DNA from 4 places in the Massilia jejuensis genome. Region 2 is predicted to be linked to each of the others. Evidence: predicted binding sites of a transcription regulator. Region 2 holds the regulator's gene; each other region holds the start of a gene.

Region 1 (4,989 bases), on a different contig from region 2:
TGCAACCTGCTGGTGGTCCTGAACGACAACGACATGTCGATCTCGCCGCCGGTCGGCGCCCTGAACCGCTACCTGGCGCGCTTGATGAGCGGCCAGTTCTACGCCGCCGCCAAGACGGTCGGCAAGAGCGTGCTGCCCGGCCCCTTGCGCGAGCTGGCCAGCCGCCTGGAAGAACACGCGAAGGGCATGGTGGTCCCGGCCACGATGTTCGAGGAATTCGGCTTCAACTACATCGGCCCGATCGACGGCCACGACCTCGATTCGCTGATTCCGACGCTGGAGAACATCAAGAAGCTCAAGGGGCCGCAGTTCCTGCACGTCGTCACGAAGAAGGGGCAGGGCTACAAGCTGGCCGAGGCCGAGCCGATCCTGTACCACGGCACCGGCAAGTTCAATCCGACCGAAGGCATCATCCCGGCGACCAGCCCGAGCAAGATCACCTACACTGAAGTGTTCGGCAACTGGCTGTGCGACATGGCCGCCGCCGACAGCCGCCTGGTCGGCATCACGCCGGCCATGCGCGAGGGCTCGGGCATGGTGCGCTTCCACCAGCAATACCCGGAGCGCTATTTCGACGTCGGCATCGCCGAGCAGCATTCGGTGACCTTCGGCGCTGGACTCGCCACCGAGGGCTTGAAACCGGTCGTGGCGATCTATTCGACCTTCCTGCAGCGCGGCTACGACCAGCTGATCCACGACGTGGCGCTGCAAAACCTGGATGTCACCTTCGCGCTCGACCGCGCCGGCCTGGTCGGCGCCGACGGCGCGACCCACGCCGGCAACTACGACCTGTCCTTCCTGCGCTGCATCCCGAACATGGTGGTGATGGCGGCCTCCGACGAGAACGAGTGCCGCCAGATGCTGACGACGGCCTATCACTATCCGGGGCCGGCCGCGGTGCGCTATCCGCGCGGCGCCGGGGTCGGCGCGGCCATCAAGGAAGAGCTGGTCTCGATCGAGATCGGCAAGGGCGAGATCAAGCGCCAGGGCAAGGACATCGCCATCCTCGCCTTCGGTTCGATGGTGGCCCCGAGCCTGGGCGCGGCGAACGAACTGAACGCGACGGTCGCCAACATGCGCTTCGTGAAACCGCTCGACCTCGCGCTGGTGCAGCGGCTGGCGGCGGAGCACGCCTGCCTGGTCACCGTGGAAGAGGGCGCGACCATGGGCGGCGCCGGTTCGGCCGTGGCCGAGGCGATGGCGGCAGCCGGTATCGTCAAGCCACTCCTGATCCTGGGCTTGCCGGACAAGTTCATCGACCAGGGCGATCCTGCGGCGCTGCTGGCTTCGGTAGGCCTCGATGCCAAGGGGATCGCCGCTGCGATCCGCACGCGCTTCGGTGCAACGGGCGAGCCGCGGCTCGTCGTGAACAATACCTGACGAGGCGTCAGTCTCCCATGAACAACGGCGCTTCGGCGCCGTTGTTCATGGAAAGTTCGGATGCCGCCGCGGTCCAGGCATGGCCGGTCGGGATGATTGATTGCGCACAGGCATTGACTATGTGCGCTGCATAACAAAATATTATCGGGATTCTTTACACTTGAGCTGACTGCTGAGTAAGTTAAATACCTAAGCAATTGATTTTTAATGATATTTTACATCTGGCACGCATATTGCTAACAAGGGGATACCAACGACAATTTGTTCAACCTAATAAAGACCACTATCATGAAATTTCTGAAAAAACTCGCTTGTGCCGCCGCTGTTGCAATGTCCGTCGCAGGTGGCGCAAATGCCGCTACCGTGATGAACAACTGGGTCTTCAACCCGGTCGGCACCGGCTTCAGCGCTGGCCAGACCGTCAACGAATACCTCGACGTCAACGGCAACGCCTTCATCCAGATCAACCCAACCGGTGGCAGCAGCTTCTCGTTCACCGAACACGCTGTGTTCAACATCGTGCAAGCTGACAGCAACGGCGCCCTGTTCCCAGTGAACTACGCCGGCGGCAACATCACCGCGATCTTCGAAGCGACCGGCACCGGTAACTTCAGCGGCGCCTTCACCTTCACCGGCGGCACCATCAAGATGTACCAGAACCCGACCAACGGCCAGTACGGTTCGACCGCCGGCTTCTACGGCGCCAACCTGGGCAACGAGATCGCCGTGTTCAACGTGATGGCTGGCGGTGGCGGCCTGGTCGATGCAAGCGGTTCGCCAACCAACAACGGTCAAGTCAGCGTGTTCGCACAAGCTGATGCCGGCGCCCTGGATGCAGGTTACTTCTTCCGTGAAAACGGCGACGACCTGTCGGCTGAATCGGTGATGGGCTTTGCCTTCACCAACGCCAACACCATCGGCAATCCAACCCGCCGTCTGGTTGACGAAGTCGCTTGCCAATTCGCTGGCTACACCGGCAGCGGTTGCAACGGCACCGACTATGCCAACAACCCAGGCAACTTCTTTGTCTCGAACAACGGTCAGTTCAAGCTGGCTGAAGTGCCAGAGCCAGGTTCGCTGGCCCTGTTCGGTATCGCCATGCTGGGCGCCGGCGTCATGAGCCGCAAGCGCGCCAAGAAGGCCTAAAGTAGCGCCGCAGCGCCGCCTGGTTCAGGCGAGCGCTTGCAGAAAGGCCAGTCAGGAAACTGACTGGCCTTTTCTATTTGGGAAGACTGAACGCGCCGGAATCGCTTGTCTTCGACCTTCGTGCAACCGATCAGCCGGCGGGTTGGCCGAACAATTCCTCGGCGCGCCGGAACAGGATCCAGGAAGTCGCGATCAGCTTGTCGCCGCTGACCGGCACATGCCCCTTGTGGGTGTGGGTGAACCCGGCCGGGGCGATGATCAGGCGGCCCTTTTTCGCCGCCACCTTGCGCTCCTGGTAGAGGAACTCGGTCTCGCCGCCCTCGGTCACATCGTTCAGGTAGAACTGGAACAGCAGCACCCGGTGCAGGGTCTCGCAACTGGCGTTCTGCGGGTAGATCTCGGAATGCCAGTGGTGGTAGCCGCCCGTGCCTTGCAGGTATTTCTGCAGGTTGAGCGGGCCGCAGCGGTACATCGACTGCAAGAGCGCTGCAAGGTGCGGCCTGCCGCATTCGTCGAAGTTGGCCAGCGACAGCGCGACCGGCTGGCCGGTCCGGGGATGGGCGACCATCGGCGCCAGTGCGCCCAGCACCAGCGCCCGGTAGCGGTCGATATAGGCGGCAAGGTGGTGCGCCACCGCCGTCATCATCAGGTTGCCGACGTCGTGCCATTCCTGGTGCGGGCCGATGGTGAGGTCCCAGCTGTCCTTCTTGCTGGTGTCGACGCCGTTGCCGGTGCGCCCGCGCACGACCTTGTCGCTGGCCTCGAAACGGGCGGCGATGGCGCCGCACTGGGCCGCGCTCAAGGCGTCGTCGTAGATGCCGATGAAATCGTTCACGCCCGTCTGCCCTCCCTGCCTGCCTGCGGCGGCAGGTGAATCGAACGCGCCAGCAGGTGTCCGGCCAGCCAGCCGCCGGCCAGGCCGCCGAGATGGGCCGCGTTGTCGGTATGCGGATACACGAAACCCATCCACAGGCTAAAGAGCAGGAATGGAATCAGCGAGGAACGCAGCTCGGAGACGACGGTCGGCGGCACGCCGCTGTTGCTGCGCCCGAGGAAGGCCAGCAGGCCGCCGATGATGCCGAAGATCGCGCCCGAGGCGCCGACGCTGTTGACCTGCGGATTCCACAGCACGCTGGCGATGCTGCCCGCGACGCCGGCCAGCATGTACAGGGCGGCGAAGCGCGTGCTGCCGAAGATGCGTTCGGCGAGCCGGCCGACCTGCCACAGCGCCAGCATGTTGAACAGCAGGTGCCACAGGCTGCCGTGCAGGAACATCGAGCTGACCAGGCGCCACCATTGGCCGCCGCGCGTCAGGCGCCCGAGGTTCGAGCCCCAGTCGACCAGCTGGAAGGCGTGCAGGGCGGCGCCGGCATTGGGCTGCAGCGCGAACAGCTCGCGCAGCGGCCCCGCCAGTTCGGCCTGGTACTTCTGGCGCGCCAGCCACATCAGCACGAAAATGCCGATGTTCGCCGTCAGCAGGCCCCAGATCAGCGGCGTCGACGGACTCCAGTAATCGATGCGGTCGTGGAAGACTTCGTTCTCTTCGTGCTCGCGCACGAAAGCCTCGGTCTGGCGCCCGGGCAGCAGGTCGACGATGCGCGCGGCGGTGGCCCGGTCGGCTGCCGAGAAGCCGATCGTCAGGGTGCCCTTCACGCCGATCAGGTCGAACCAGACGTCCTCGGCGTTGGCATAGGCGTTGACGATGTCGACCTTGCGCAGCTTGTGTTCCTCGCGCCGCGGCAGCCGAAACGCGCGCCGGACGACGCCGCGCAGGAACACGAAATCGGCTTCGATCTCGCAACTGCCCTCGCCACGAAAGCGGAACGGGTTGCTTGGCCACTTGCCGCCGGCCGTATAGAAACGGACCTCGAATACGGTACTGCTCGCCATCGGCACGTCCTAGCCGCGCTGGCGCTCGTGGTTCCAGAGCACGTCGCTGCCGCCGGCAAAGCGGTTGAGCACGCGCGCCAGCACGAACATCAGGTCCGACAGGCGGTTCACGTACTGGCGCGGCTGCGGGTTGATGCCGTCCTCTTTCGACAGTGCGACGATGGCGCGCTCGGCGCGGCGGCAGACGGTCCGGCACACATGGGCGGTGGCGGCCGCGCGCGAACCGGCCGGCAGGATGAATTCCTTGAGCACGGGCAGGCCGGCATTGTATTTTCCGAGCAAGCCGTCGAGGCGCGCGACATGCTCGTCCTTGATCATCCGGTAGCCCGGAATGCACAGTTCGCCGCCGAGGTCGAACAGGTCGTGCTGGATCGAGACCAATTCCTCGCGCAGGTCGGGTGGCATGTCTTCGCACAGCAACAGGCCCACGAAAGAATTGAGCTCGTCGACTTCGCCGAGGGCGTCGATACGGGCGCTGTCCTTGCCGGTACGGCTGCCGTCGCCAAGGCCGGTCGTGCCGTCGTCGCCGGTGCGTGTGGCAATTTTGGAAAGTCGATTACCCATGATAATGTC
Region 2 (4,989 bases):
GTGATGTCGGGCGCGCGCCTGGCCCATCATCCCGACAACGATGTCTCTGTGATCACCAGGCCGATCGTCGAGAGCATGGCGCCGGAGCGTCCGCGCATGACCATGCATGCCGACCGTGGCCAGGTCTACCATGGCGAGAACCGCGTCGAATTGATGGGCAATGTCGACATCAAGCGCCCGGCCACGCCGACCACCGAGGCCCTGCACGCGCGCACCGAGGCGCTCACCGTGCTGGCCGACGACGAGATCGTCAAGACGACGCGTCCGGTGCAGATGACGCTCGGCGCCGCATCGGTCAATGCGGTCGGCATGGTGGCCGAAAACCCGAGCCGCAAGATGCACCTCGGCGGGCGCGGCCAGATCGTCTATCCGCCGCGCCAGAGAGCCGCACCACCCCAATAACACGAACGAGCATCCAATGAAAAACCGCTTGCATCACATGATTGCCGCCGCCTTCCTTTCGCTGCTGTCGCTGTCGGCTTCGGCCGAGCGCGCGGACTCGCTCAAGCAGGCCGTCATCAACTTCGACTCGCTCGACGTCGACGAAGTCACGCAGACGCGCATCCTGACCGGAAACGTGATCCTCACGCGCGGCACGCTGACGCTGAAGTCGGACCGCGCACTGCTCAAGGAAAGCCCGGAGGGCTACATGAGCGTCACGCTCACTTCCGGTCCGGGGCGCGTGGCGACGTTTCGCCAGAAGCGCGACGGCGGACCGGACCTGTGGATGGAAGGGCAGGCCGAACGCATCGAGTACGACGAGCGCCAGGAACTGGTCAAGCTGTTCTCGAAGGCGATCGTCCGGCAGCTCGAGAACGGCCGCCTGACGAACGAACTCGAGGGCGCCTACATCTCCTACGACAGCCGGCGCGAAGTGGCCACCGTGCGCAACGACGCCAGCGGCGAGAGCAGGGCCGGCGGCGGACGCGGCACCCTGATCATCGCGCCGCGCCGCACCGCGCCGGGAGCGGCCGCTCCTGCCGCTCCCGCGCCCGGCGCGCAGGCACGACCGGCCACGACGCCGGCGGGAAAGCCATGATGAAGGATGGTCGAGACAGCCGCAGCACCCTGGTCGTTCGGGGACTGCAGAAAAGCTATGGCAAGCGACTGGTCGTGCGCGACGTCTCGCTCGAAGTCGGTTGCGGCGAGGTCGTGGGCCTGCTCGGTCCGAACGGCGCCGGCAAGACGACGTCGTTCTACATGATCGTCGGCCTGGTGCCGTCGGACGCCGGCACCATCGAGATCAACGGCGCCGACATCTCGCGCCTGCCGATCCACCGGCGCGCGGTGATGGGCCTGTCCTACCTGCCGCAGGAAGCGTCGGTGTTTCGCAAGCTGACGGTGGAAGACAATATCCGCGCCGTGCTGGAACTGCAGCACGACGAGAACGGCCGCGCCCTGGGCAGGGACGCCATCGACGCGCGGCTCGATTCGCTGCTGGGCGAGCTGCAGATCGAGAAGCTGCGCGAAAATCCCGCGCTGTCGCTCTCCGGGGGCGAGCGCCGGCGCGTCGAGATCGCGCGCGCGCTGGCGACCAATCCGCGCTTCGTGCTGCTGGACGAGCCGTTTGCCGGCGTCGACCCGATCGCCGTGATCGAGATCCAGCGCATCGTGCGCTTCCTGAAGGAGCGCGGCATCGGCGTGCTGATCACCGACCACAACGTGCGCGAGACGCTCGGCATCTGCGACCGCGCGTATATCATCAACCAGGGTGCGGTACTGGCGTCGGGCCGTCCCGACGACATCATCGCCGACGAGTCGGTACGACGCGTCTACCTGGGCGAACATTTCCGGATGTAGCAAAGAACGGTACAACAAGCGTCGACATGAAACAATCCCTGCAACTTCGGACTTCACAGCACCTGGCACTCACGCCGCAGCTTCAACAGTCGATCCGCCTGCTGCAGCTGTCGACGCTCGAGCTGCACCAGGAAATCGAGCAAATCCTGTCCGACAATCCCCTGCTCGAGCGGCTCGACGATCCGCTCGACCACTCGGTGCGCCTGCTGGCCGACGGCGCCATCAACGACGCGCCGCCCCAGCAAGCCGAGGCCCCGGCGCCGGCCGGCGAAGAGGGGGCGCCGGCACCCGAGGCGGCCGGCGAGTTCGAAGGCGGCGAGGTCGAACGCAGCGAGCCCGATGGCGACTGGGGCGAGGGCGGACGCGCCTCCGGCACCGACGGCGACGACGACGGCCGCCCGCAGCTGGGCGCCATAGGCGTGACGCTGCGCGAGCACCTGTCCGAGCAGATTCGCGTGACCGGCGTGACCGAGCGCGATCGCGCGCTGGCCGAGCTGGTGATCGACGCCATCGACGACAACGGCTACCTGGAGGAGCCGCTCGACGAGATCCACGCGCGCCTGCCCGGCGAGCTCGAAGTCGAGATGGACGAGCTGCGCTGCGCGCTGGCGCTGGTGCAAAGCCTCGATCCGTCGGGCGTCGGCGCGCGCAGCGCTTCCGAATGCCTGGCGCTGCAGATCCGCGGCATGCCGGGCGTGCCGCTGGTGACGCGGCGCATGGCCTTGAAGATCGTCGAGGGCTACCTGACCTGGTTCGCGCAGCGCGAATTCACCAAGCTCAAGAAAGCGCTCGACTGCGACGACGAAGACCTGCGCGAGGCGCAGGCCGTGATCCGCCAGTGCAATCCCCATCCGGGCGCGGCCTTTGCGTCGAGCGTGTCCGACTTCGTCGTTCCGGACGTTATTGTCCGCAAATCGAAGGGCGGCTGGAGCGTCTCGCTGAACAACGAGGTGATGCCGCGCCTGCGCGTCAACAACGTCTACGCCAACCTGCTCAAGCAGGGAAAAGGCGAAGGCCAGATGAGCGCGCAGCTGCAGGAAGCGAAGTGGCTCATCAAGAACATGCGCCAGCGCTTCGACACGATCCTGCGTGTTTCACAGGCAATTGTGGAGCGCCAGCGCAACTTTTTCAGCCATGGCGCGGTTGCGATGCGTCCCCTTGTGCTTCGCGAGATTGCTGATACACTGGGTCTGCACGAGAGCACGATTTCTCGCGTGACAACTCAAAAATTCATGCTGACCCCGCACGGCATGTTTGAGCTGAAGTATTTCTTCGGAAGCCATGTCGCCACCGAAGCGGGGGGCGAGGCATCGTCGACGGCGATACGGGCGCTCATTGCGCAGCTGACAGGAGCAGAAGACCCAAAGAACCCTTTATCCGATAGCAAGATCGCGGAAATGCTCGGTGAACAAGGCATGGTCATTGCGCGCCGGACGGTTGCAAAATACCGCGAAGCACTCAAGATACCTCCCGTCAGTCTCCGCAAATCCTTGTAACAGCGGCACCCACGCGTCCCAAGCGCGTCAGCGGCGTCCGCGCATTTATCTAAGGAGTGTGTATGAATCTCACCATCAGTGGCCACCACCTCGACGTCACCCCCGCCATTCGAGAATACGTACAGAACAAGCTGGAACGCATCACCCGCCATTTCGATCAAGTCATCGATTCCCACGTGATCCTCGCGATCGACAACCTCACCGAAAAAGACAAACGTCAGAAAGCCGAGATCAACTTGCGATTGTCCGGCAAGACCGTGCACGTGGAGAGCGTGGCCCAAGATTTGTACGCCGCGATCGACCTGTTGATGGACAGGCTGGACCGCCAGGTCATGAAATACAAGACGATCCTCCAGGATCATGGCCGCGAGGCGCTCAAGCGCCGGCCTGAAGGCGGAGAAGCTGCCGCCGCCGCGATGTAGTCGGCCAGCATCGAGCACCGTCTGAACGAGGGCGCCGAGGGGCGCCCTTTTCAATGGGCGTGCGCGCATGCGCCCGCGCGGCGCGCGCTTCGGTAAAATGCATGTTTTTCCGATCAGCCCAGCCACCATGACCGACCATGTCCTGACCCGCGTTGCCAACGGCACCGGTGTGATTACCCTCGATCGTCCGAAAGCCCTGAACTCCCTGTCGCTGCCGATGGTGCGGCGCCTGACCGACATCCTGCTGGCCTGGCGCGACGATGCCGGCGTCGCGGCGGTGGTCCTGACCAGCAGCAGCGAAAAAGCCCTGTGCGCCGGCGGCGACATCCGCTTCTTCCATGAGGCGGGCCATGCCACCCCGATGGCCGGCAGCGCGCTGCTCGAGGATTTCTTTACCGAGGAATACGCGCTCAACTACCTGATTCATTTCTATCCGAAGCCGTATATCGCGCTCATGGACGGCGTGGTGATGGGCGGCGGCATGGGCATAGCCCAGGGCGGCCCCGGAACCGGCCTGCGCATCGTCACCGAGCGCACGAAAATGGCCATGCCGGAAGTGAACATCGGCCTGTTCCCGGACGTCGGCGGCAGCCATTTCCTGTCGCATGCGCCGGGCCGGCTGGGCAACTACCTGGGCCTGACCGGCCTGACGATCGGCGCGGCCGACGCCCTGTATGCGGACCTGGCCGACGTATTCGTCCCGGGCGCGCAGCTGGGTGCATTGCACGCGCTGGTCGAGACCACGCCGGGCGCGCAGCTGGCCGACGCGATCCGCCGCTTCGGCGCACGCTTCGCCGCCGATGCCGGCGACAGCGTCCTGCGGGCGCAGCGCGCGGCGATCGACCTGCACTTCGGCGCCGGTTCGGTGGCGGCGATCATGGCTTCGCTGGAGGGTGAGGACAGCGCCTTCGCGCAGAAAGCCCTGGGCGCGATGCGCCAGCGTTCACCGCTGATGATGTGCGTGACGCACGAGATGCTGGTGCGCGGCGCCTCGATGCAGGTAGCCGACTGCCTGCGCATGGAGCGTTCGCTGGTGCGCCGCAACTTCGAGCATGGCGAAGTGCTCGAAGGCGTGCGCGCGCTGGTGATCGACAAGGACAATGCGCCCCGGTGGAATCCCGCGACCTTGCAGGAAGTGAAGCCGGAGATGGTGGAAGCGTTCTTCGCGCCGGCGTGGCCGGCGCACGCGCATCCGCTGCGGCACCTCGATTGACGGCCGGTCGCGCGCTCGGGGCAGCCCGCGCGCTTACGACTGCTCGCGATGCCGCAGC
Region 3 (4,989 bases), on a different contig from region 2:
ATCCGGTGCTTGAACGGTGAGCGCGTGGGCGGGGAATCCGCCCACGCCCATCAGAACTGGTACTGTCCACTCACCCCCACCACCCAGTTCCTCCCCGGCGCTCCTTCATAGAACCGCCGATTCGCATCGCCCACGATCACCGACCCGACATACTGCTTGTCGAACAGGTTATTCAGGCGCACGAACTGCTTGAACTTCCACCCGCTCCAGGCCTGGCTGGCCTGTGCCCGCAGATTGAAGATGGCATAGCCCGGCGCGGCCTGCTGGGTATTGGTGTCCTCGGCATACACGCGCCCGTTGGCGATGGTCTCCAGCGCCGCGCCATAGCGGCCCGCCGCTTCCTTCCAGCCCAGCTCCCCGTAGACGCTGGCCTTGGGCACGCCCGGCAAGCGGCTGCCTTTCGGCACGTTGCCAAAACCGGCATCGTAGACGGCGCGCAGCGCCGACAGGGCGAGCTTGGCGTTCCAGCCGGCGCCCAGGTCCGCATCGAGCGACAATTCGCCGCCCTGGCGCAGGGTGGCACTGGCGTTGCGGAAGCTGGTGCGTCCGCCGCTGGCGACGTCGACCACGACCTCGTCGCGCGTCTTTACCTGGAACAGCGCCGCGTTCACCCGCACCTTGTCCGTCACGAGTGTCTTGATGCCCGCTTCCAGGTGCGTGCCGATGGCCGGCTGCAAGTTGAAATTGAAGCCGCCGCCGGCACCCGAATAAAACACTTCGTTCAGGGTCGGGGTCTCGAAGCCGCGCGCCGCGCTCGCATACACGTTCAGGGTCGGCGAGACTTTATAGAGCACGCCGACCAGGGGCGTCGTGTGGCTGTGGCGCACCGCGCCGCTGTCGTTGCCGTTCGACAGGTAGCGGTCGGCCACCTCGAACTTGACGCGGCTGTGGCGCAGGCCGGCCGTGACGACCCAGGCGTCGCGCTCCCATTCGGCCTGCAGGTAGGGGTCGAGGTTCGACACCTTGTCTTCCTCGTCGCGGCGCAGGCGTCCGCGCACGCCGAAGACGTCGCCGACGAAATTCTCGAAGCCCTGGCGCGAATCGAGCGAGCGGCCGGCGTCGATACCGACCGTGGTGCGCAGGGTGCCGCCGCCCAGCTCGCGCACGTCGCGCCAGTTGAGGTCGAGGCCGAGGAATTCGCGGTCGAAGTCGATCACGCCGCCCGAGTGCGTCGGCGGCGCCTGGAAGCCGCGCGAGAAGGACTGGTACTGCACCACGCGCCGGTTGCCGCCGTAGGCCGTCGCCTGCAGGCGATTCGCGCCGAAGCGCTGTTCCCAGGTCACGCCGATCTGCTTGTGGTCGATGCTCTTGCGGGTGTTGTAGCGCTCGGCCAGGGTGCGCCGCGGAGTGGCCGTGTCGGTGGCGTCGATCTCGCCGGCGCGCGGGTCGCGCTGGTAAGTCGCCCAGGTGACGCCGAGCGGGTCTTGCGTGTCGTCCTGGCGCAGGCCGCTGGCGGTGAATACCAGGCGGCTGGCGGCGGAGGGCGCCACCGTCAGCTTGGCATAGGCCTGGTCGCGCCTGGCGGCGCCATGGTCGCGAAAGCCGTCGATGTCGAAGCGCGAGGCGTCGAGCAGGTAGCCGACGCCGTTCGCTTCGCCCTGGGCGTTGACGTCGAGCTTGCGCATGCCGTAGCTGCCGGCCGAAAAGCTCGTCTCGATCGCGGGCGGTCCTTTCGGATCGCGCGTGAACAGCTGGATGACGCCGCCCGAGTGATTCCCGTAGAGCGCCGAGAAGGGGCCGCGCAGCACTTCGATGCGCTCGGCCATGTCGAGGTTGAAGGTGGCGGCCTGGCCCTGGCCGTCGGGCATGGTGGCGGGAATGCCGTCGGCGATCAGGCGCACGCCGCGCACGCCGAAGGCGGAACGGGCGCCGAAGCCGCGCGAGGAAATCTGCAAGTCCTGCGCATAGTTCTGGCGGTCGCGCGCGACCAGGCCCGGCACCGCGGCCAGCGCCTCGGAGGCGTTCACGCGCGGCTGGGTGTCGCGGATCTGCGAGGCGTCGATCACGTCGATCGCGGCCGGCAAGTCGAAACTGGTGTGCTCGGAGCGGCTGCCGGTGACGACCACGACGGCCATCGGCCCCTGCGCCGTACCGGTCGCTGCCGGGGCGGCGGCAGGGGCGGCGGCGGGGGCGGCCGCCGGCGCAGCGGCGGCAAGCGCCGCCAGCGGCCAGCAGGCGCACAGGGCGGCGATCGCGTTCAGGCGAAATGCGTGTTGCGTCATTGTCTCTCCATTGTTGTGATAGCCCCGTTGGCAGGGCTTACTAATTTGCCTGGCAATTTGACTAGCAATATACCTGCCATGGCGAAAACGCGTGCGCACACCGATGGCATGACGCTTGCATTTCTCCCAGTACTCGTCCAGGAATAAACGTGTTGTTGGCTGCCACAATCCACAAGTATTTCCAGTCGAATATTAGCTATCGCGCTCCGCGCTTACCACGACATAAGGATTCCCATGATGCACATGCGCCTTGCAAGCCCCGCCCTGTTGCTGGCCGTCGCGCTGGCCACCTGCCACGCCGGCGCCGCGCCCTTCGCTTACGTGCCGAACGAAAAATCGGCCACCCTCAGCGTGATCGACACCGATAGCGGCGCCTTGGTTCGCGAAATTGCCGCCGGCAAACGGCCGCGCGGCATCGCGGCCGACCCGGCGGGACGCGTCCTGTGGGTCACCGACGCCGGCGCCGGCGCCCTGCTGGCGCTGGACGCCGCCAGCGGCGCCACGCTCGCCAGCGTCGCGGTCGGCAAATCGCCCGAGGGCGTGAGCGCCTCGGCCGACGGCCGCTGGCTGGCCGTGGCGGTCGAGGAGAGCAACAGCGTGGTGCTGGTCGAGGCCGCTACGCGCCGCGTCCTGGCCGAGATCCCGGTCCAGGGACGCAACCCGGAGCACGCCGTGTTCAGCCCGGACGGCAAATGGCTGCTGGTCAGCGCCGAGGACGCCGAACAGGTCGACCTGATCGACGTCGCCGCGCGGCGCCAGAGCGGCAGCGTGGCCGTCGGCCTGCGTCCGCGCGGCATCGCCTTTTCTCCCGACGGCGCGCGGGCCTATGTTGCCTGCGAACTGGCGAACACCGTGGTCGTCATCGACATGGCGACGCGGCGTGCGCTGGCCACCATTCCCGCCGGGCGCAACACGGCCGGCATCGCCGTCCACCCCAGCGGCCGCCAAGTGTATGCCAGCAACGGCATCGACGGCACGGTCACGGTGATCGATGCCGCCACCAACACCGTCACGACCACCATTGCGGTGGGCAAGCGCCCCTGGAACATGGCGCTCACGCCCGACGGGGCCCGCCTGTACGTGGCCAATGGCCGCTCGGGCAGCGTCTCGGTCATCGATACGGCCAGCAATACGCGCCTGAACGACATTCCGGTGGGTGCGCTGCCCTGGGGCGTACTGATCCGCTGATCTGCTGATCCGTTGCGCTGTTTCAATCTGGAGCAGGTGTACCAGAAACACGCGGCGCCGGGCGGTTTTTCCCATGACAGGGGGCTGGCACGGCGCTTGCGAAACGATAGGGGTGCTTCGACACACCCGTTAAGGCTAACGGCCCATAACCACGAAGAAAGAGGATGACATGAATCTCGCAGACATCAGCAAGCTCGGCGTCGCCAATCCGTTCAAGCAACGCTACGACAACTACATCGGCGGCCGGTTCGTGGCGCCAACCAAGGGTGAGTATTTCCCCAACATCACCCCGATCACCGGCCAGCCTTTCTGCGAGATCGCCCGTTCGACCGCCGAAGACATCGAACTGGCGCTCGACGCGGCCCATGAAGCGAAGGAAGCCTGGGGCAAGACTTCGCCGGCCGAGCGCGCCAACATCCTCAACAAGATCGCCGACCGCATCGAGCAGAACCTGACGATGATCGCCACCGCCGAGACCATCGACAACGGCAAGCCGATCCGCGAGACGATGGCGGCCGACATTCCGCTCGCCATCGACCATTTCCGTTATTTTGCCGGCGCCATCCGCGCGCAAGAAGGCTCGATCGCCCAGATCGACCATGAAACCTACGCTTACCACTTCCACGAGCCGCTCGGCGTGGTCGGCCAGATCATTCCGTGGAACTTCCCGATCCTGATGGCGGTCTGGAAGCTGGCGCCAGCCCTGGCGGCCGGCAACTGCGTCGTGCTCAAACCGGCCGAGCAGACCCCGGCCTCGATCCTGGTGCTGATGGAACTCATTGGCGACCTGCTGCCGCCGGGCGTGATCAATGTCGTCAACGGCTTCGGCCTCGAGGCGGGCAAGCCGCTGGCATCGAGCAAGCGCATCGCCAAGATCGCGTTCACGGGCGAAACCGGCACCGGGCGCCTGATCATGCAATACGCTGCGCAGAACCTGATCCCGGTCACGCTGGAACTGGGCGGCAAGTCGCCCAACATCTTCTTCGCCGACGTGATGGATGCGGACGACGAATTCTTCGACAAGTGCCTGGAAGGCTTCGCCATGTTCGCGCTGAACCAGGGCGAAGTGTGCACCTGCCCCTCGCGCGTGCTGATCCAGGAATCGATCTACGAACGGTTCATCGAACGCGCCCTGGCGCGGGTGGCGGCGATCAAGCAGGGCAATCCGCTCGATTCGTCGACCATGATCGGCGCCCAGGCCTCGCAGGAACAGCTGGAAAAAATCCTGTCCTACCTCGACATCGGCCGCCAGGAAGGCGCCGAAGTGCTGGCCGGCGGCGGGCGCAATGACCAGGGCGGCGAACTGTCCGGCGGCTATTACGTGAAGCCGACCGTGTTCAAGGGCGACAACACGATGCGCATCTTCCAGGAAGAGATCTTCGGACCGGTGGTGTCGGTGACGACCTTCAAGGACGAAGCCGATGCGCTGCGCATCGCCAACGATACCTTGTACGGCCTGGGCGCCGGGCTGTGGACGCGCGACGCCTCGCGCGCCTTCCGCATGGGCCGCGCCATCCAGGCCGGCCGCGTCTGGACCAACTGCTACCACCTGTACCCGGCCCACGCCGCCTTCGGTGGC
Region 4 (4,989 bases), on a different contig from region 2:
CATTTTCATTCCTGCTCTCCTGAATTGGAAGTCACCTCTAAAGGAGCCGGATGCTATCTAAGAAATATGACCGTTCGATGACTGCAATTGAATCGTGTGCGTGCCTCCGGGGAAATCGCGGGGTCGAAATAACAGGCCGCATACCATACAGCGAGGCAGCTAATCCGGAGCCCATTGCGGTGCCACGTTCACGCTCAGGCACGCGCCTGGGCATAAGGCGGGCTTCCAAGGAGGCCCATGAGTGGACCATTCCTATTGCTTGGCTCCAACCTATGCCAAATACGCCGATCGGCCGTAGCAATACATCTTTGCGTTGCCGCATTTGCCACACGGTCAGCTTTTCTGCTTGACTTAGCGAACGAAAATCCATAGCGTCTGGACTGGGTAGCTGTTGTACATCACAGCGTTCTTTGCGTCGAATTAACCTGCTTTTCGATATGCGCACACAACCATCCGGCCGCAAGAGCGCAGCGCATGGCCAGCGCCAGGGAGACCAGCACGACGGGCACGGCGATTACCCGCCGGACACTGCCGACGCCATTGCCGACGCGCTCGCCGACGTCAATGCCGACCACGAAGCGGCGATGCTGCGCCTGACCCAGGACCAGATGCTGGTCAACCAGGCATTGGTTGAAAAAATCTTCGCCTGCGAGCGGGCCGAGGCGGCCTTGCGCGCTTCCGAGCAAAAATTGCACAGCCTGCTGGCGCACCAGCGGGCCACGCGCGAGGACGAGCGCAAGCGCATCTCGCGCGAACTGCACGATTCGCTGGGACAGAACCTGCTGGCCCTGCGCATCGACATCGTCATGCTGCACCAGCGCACCACCAGCCGCCACTACCGCCTGCGCGACCGCATCGGCGCCGCGCTCGACAACGTCGACGTCACGCTGCGCTCGGTCAAGGAACTGCTGGGCGAACTGCGTCCGTCCGGCCTGGAACTGGGGCTCGTTGCCACGGTCGAAATGGAATTGCGCAAGTTCATGCGCGCCAGCGGCATCGCCTGCGACCTGAAAGGCGCGTCCGGCATCGACGACCTGGTCCTGGACGAGGAAGCGCTGCTCACCCTCTACCGCGCGCTGCAGGAATGCCTGAACAACGTGTTCCGCCATTCGCTGGCGAGCCGGGTCCGCGTGCGCCTGGCCGCCGCCGACGGCCTACTGACCATGTGTATCATCGACAACGGGATCGGTTTCGACCCGGGCGCGCCGCGCAAGGCGAACAGCTTCGGCCTGCTCGACCTGCAAGAACGTGTCGCCGGGCATGGCGGCGAACTGATCGTCAAAGGCGCCCGCTCGCACGGCACCGAGGTGCTGTTGAAAATTCCGGTCCTTGCTCCGTCCACGGACTCCGCCAGCCGGGCAGCGATCGGACAGAATGATGTTTTTAGACACATTCATTCACCCGGCCGGGACATGCCGTAACGATCGTCGATGGGCCATGTTGCTGCCCCAACGCCATGTCTGTACCGAACGAGTTGTTTGCGGCGTTGACTGGACGGTTCGTTCCCAGAGAAGGGAACGCAGCCTCGACGATCGCACGCCCGACGCGATCGTTTCAGTCAACCACGCCTTGCTCCTGTCCAACGCAACGGGACTGGCCGACCCGATCGGCGCCGGCGTGACGACACGTTTCCTGCAAGCGGCATTTCCCATTCACGCTACCGACAACAGTACTTAGAAGTAAGGGGCATGGCCGACAAAGTTTACCTGCGCCTGCTGGCGACGGGCGTACCCGAACTCGATACTATCCTCGGTCGTGGCTTGCCCGAGAGGTCGTTCAATGTTATCGGCGGCCCTCCCGCCAGCGGCAAGACCACATTCGCCCAGCAAATCATGTTCGGCCCTGGCACTCCCGGGCGCAAGGCGCTGTTCTTCACTGCCATGGACGGGCTGCCGGTGAAAATGCTGCGCTACCAACGCCAGTTTTCCTTCTTCCCTACGGTAGCGCGACGCGGATCGATGCCTCATCTGGCGGTTTTTATACTTGATCGACCGCCGATGTTCACTATAGAAATGAATGCACATCAACACTTTTGGTTGTTTTGACATTCATCTTTTTAAAAACATTGTCAATTAATGCATGCATTTGAGAATCTTTCGAAGCCTTTTCCACCGCCTTTTATAACAAAGAATTCTCAATAGAAACAACGACTTGTCGAGAACTTTTACAGGTAAGTACAAAGGTTAAATTGAATTACTGTAAGCAATTGATTTATCACATGAATTTTCTTCAGGCATGATGATTGCTTTACTTAAAGTTCATCCACCCCTGACGACAACTTGTCGAAAGATTAACAATGAATTTCCTCAAGAAACTAGTGTGTGCTGCAGCAATGACGCTGTGCACGACCGGTGCCGCGGTCGCGAGCCCGGTCCTGAATAATTGGGTATTCAACCCGATCGGTGGCGGCTTCGCCGGCGGCCAGGTCATCAATGAATACCTGGACATCAACGGCAATGCCTTCATCCAGTTGACCCCCACCGGCGGCACCTCGTTCTCCTTCACGGAAACAGGGGTCTTCAATATTACCCAGGCCGACAGCAATGGCCGCCTGTTCCCGCTGAACTATTCCGGCGGAAACATCACCGCGACCTTCGAGGCCAAGGGTAACGGCGACTACGGCGGCACCTTCAGCTTCGAGAGCGGTACGATCCGCATGTACCAGAACCCGGTTGACGGCCAGTACGCCGGCACCCAGGGCTTCTACGGCGCCAACCTCGGCAATGTCATCGCCGAATTCGACGTGCTCATGGGCGGCGGCGGCATCGTCGACACCAACGGCGTCCCGACCAGGAACGGCCAGGTCAGCGTCTTCGCCAAGGCCGCGCCGGGCATGCTCGACGCCGGTTACTTCTTCAACAGCAACGGCGACGACCTGTCGGAAGAAGCGATCCTGTCGTTCGCCTTCACCAACGCCAATACCCTGGGCACGCCGACGCGCCGCCTGGTCGACGAAGTGGCTTGCCAGTTCGCCGGCTTCACCGGTCCCGGCTGCGCGGGCGGCACTTACCGCAACCGTTCGAGGGAATATTTCTTCATCGGTTCGAACGGCCAGTTCAAGCTGGCGCAGGTCGCCGAAGTGCCGGAGCCGGGCTCCTTCGCCCTGTTCGGCATCGCCCTGCTGGCGGTGGGCGCGGCGTCGCGCAAGCGCGCCACGCGCTCGAAATAAGCCGGTATCAGCATGAAAAAAGCGGCCTCGGCCGCTTTTTTTACGTCGGTCACCGCGCAGCGGTCAGCGCGGCGCCGTCGGAAAGAACAGCTGCTCCCCGGCCGGCTTGAAGGCGGCGATGCGCGCCTGGCCTTCGGGCGAGGTGATCCAGTCGATCAGTTGCCGCGCGCCCCGGTAGTTCACGCCTGGATGCTTGGCCGGATTGACGGCGATGATCCCGTAGGGATTGAACATGCGCTTGTCGCCCTCGACCAGGATCGCCAGGCCGGTCTTGGCCTTGTAGGCGCCGTAGGTGGCGCGGTCGGTGAGCGTGTAGGCGCGCATTTCGGCGGCCATGTTCAGCACCTCGCCCATGCCCAGGCCGGCCGCCACATAGGCGCTGCCCGCCGGCTTGGTGCCCGCCGTCTGCCAGTAACCCTTTTCCATGACGTCGGTGCCGGAATTGTCGCCGCGCGAGATGAAGCGGGCGCCGCTGGCGGCGATCCTGGCAAACGCGGCGATCACGTCCTTGCCGCCCTTGATCCTGGCCGGGTCCGCTTCCGGGCCGACGACGATGAAGTCGTTGTACATCACGTCGCGCCGGTCGACACCCCAGCCATCGAGCACGAACTTGTCTTCCAGCTGGCGCGCATGTACCAGGGTCAGGTCGACGTCGCCGTTCTTGCCCAGCTCGAGCGCCTTGCCGGTACCGACCGAGATCACCTTGACCTTGATCCCGGTCTTGGCCTCGAAAGCGGGCAACAGCTGCGTCAGCAAGCCCGAGTTCTCGGTGCTGGTGGTGGTCGACAGGCGCAGCGTCTCCTGCGCCGTCGCCAGGGGCGAGGCGAGACTGGCGCACAGCAGTATAGCGATCAGATTACGGCGTTTCATCATGTTCTCCTTGGGATTCGTGTTTAACTGGTCGGTATTCGAGATGCCCGTCGCGCAGTTTCAAACGGCGCACGCCGGGAAGGCCGATCAGGTCGCGGTCGTGGCAGGCCATCACCACGGTGCAGCCCTGGTCGATCAGGGTCGGAATCAGCGCGATCACCTGCTCGCGCGCGGCGCCGTCGAGGTTGGCGGTCGGCTCGTCCAGCAGAAGCAGGCGCGGCTGCAGCACGCGCGCGCGCGCCAGCGCCACGCGCTGCTTCTCGCCGCCCGATAGGCGGCTCGGGTCGGTGTCGCGCAGGTAGGCCACGCCGGCCCAGTCCATCGCCTCTTCCACGATCCGGGCCACCCGCGCCTTCGATTCGCCGCGCGCGGCCAGCCCGTAGGCGATGTTCTGCGCGACGCTCGTCGAAAACATGATCGGGTGCTGGTGCACGTAGACGACGGCGCGCCGCAGCAGCGCCGGATACGGATGCAGCGTGACCGGCTTGCCCTCGAAGACGGCGCCTTCCACCTGGGCGGTCTCGAGGCCGGCGAGCACGCGCAGCAGCGTGCTTTTGCCGACCCCGTTGGCGCCGGTCAGCACATAGGCGCTGGCGGCGTCGAGACGCAAGCCGTCGATATCGAACAGCAGGCGCTCGCCGTGCCGCTTGGCGATACGCCGCACTGCCAGCAAAGCGTGTGTCTCCTGGCTCATGCCCGCCCTCCCGCCGTATGCGCCTCGCCCTGCAGCAGCATCAGCGCGCCGTTCATCAAGAGCGCCAGGGCGACCAGCACGATGCCCAGCGCGATCCCCTGCGCGAACTCGCCCTTGCTCGTCTCGAGCGCGATGGCAGTGGTGATGGTGCGCGTCTCGCCTTCGATGTTGCCGCCCACCATCAGCGCGCAGCCGACTTCCGAGATCACGCGTCCGAACCCGCTGATCACGGCCGCCATCACGCCGTAGCGCGCCT

What was found. The regulator sigma-54, encoded in region 2, starts transcription at its own class of promoters, with help from an activator protein. The targets are predictions, from matches to a motif close to TGGCANGNAANCTGCTTT.
Region 1: a site for sigma-54 is predicted at 1,603-1,620, ahead of pepA (flocculation-associated PEP-CTERM protein PepA). Genes of this name have one in related genera too.
Region 3: a site for sigma-54 is predicted at 2,327-2,344, ahead of ACFPOU_RS20015 (beta-propeller fold lactonase family protein). Genes of this name have one in related genera too.
Region 4: a site for sigma-54 is predicted at 2,232-2,249, ahead of pepA (flocculation-associated PEP-CTERM protein PepA). Genes of this name have one in related genera too.

Annotation. Positions count from the first base shown of each region.
Region 1 is NZ_JBHSMS010000080.1:18,138-23,126, forward strand. Features, by position in the region: gene dxs (1-deoxy-D-xylulose-5-phosphate synthase) at 1-1,380, shown strand, start outside; gene pepA (flocculation-associated PEP-CTERM protein PepA) at 1,669-2,526, shown strand; gene ACFPOU_RS22710 (2OG-Fe(II) oxygenase) at 2,657-3,361, opposite strand; gene ACFPOU_RS22715 (rhomboid family intramembrane serine protease) at 3,358-4,416, opposite strand; gene ACFPOU_RS22720 (cob(I)yrinic acid a,c-diamide adenosyltransferase) at 4,426-4,980, opposite strand.
Region 2 is NZ_JBHSMS010000081.1:14,270-19,258, forward strand. Features, by position in the region: gene lptC (LPS export ABC transporter periplasmic protein LptC) at 1-402, shown strand, start outside; gene lptA (lipopolysaccharide transport periplasmic protein LptA) at 419-1,039, shown strand; gene lptB (LPS export ABC transporter ATP-binding protein) at 1,039-1,800, shown strand; gene ACFPOU_RS23040 (RNA polymerase factor sigma-54) at 1,827-3,296, shown strand; gene hpf (ribosome hibernation-promoting factor, HPF/YfiA family) at 3,359-3,718, shown strand; gene ACFPOU_RS23050 (enoyl-CoA hydratase/isomerase family protein) at 3,846-4,931, shown strand; gene rapZ (RNase adapter RapZ) at 4,965-4,989, opposite strand, start outside.
Region 3 is NZ_JBHSMS010000068.1:9,479-14,467, reverse strand. Features, by position in the region: gene ACFPOU_RS20020 (TonB-dependent receptor family protein) at 51-2,222, opposite strand; gene ACFPOU_RS20015 (beta-propeller fold lactonase family protein) at 2,457-3,410, shown strand; gene adh (aldehyde dehydrogenase) at 3,580-4,989, shown strand, end outside.
Region 4 is NZ_JBHSMS010000036.1:119,748-124,736, forward strand. Features, by position in the region: gene ACFPOU_RS11175 (alkaline phosphatase) at 1-3, opposite strand, end outside; gene ACFPOU_RS11180 (sensor histidine kinase) at 438-1,421, shown strand; gene ACFPOU_RS11185 (hypothetical protein) at 1,438-1,677, shown strand; gene ACFPOU_RS11190 (RAD55 family ATPase) at 1,689-2,045, shown strand; gene pepA (flocculation-associated PEP-CTERM protein PepA) at 2,297-3,169, shown strand; gene ACFPOU_RS11200 (ABC transporter substrate-binding protein) at 3,233-4,039, opposite strand; gene ACFPOU_RS11205 (energy-coupling factor ABC transporter ATP-binding protein) at 4,026-4,733, opposite strand; gene ACFPOU_RS11210 (ABC transporter permease) at 4,730-4,989, opposite strand, start outside.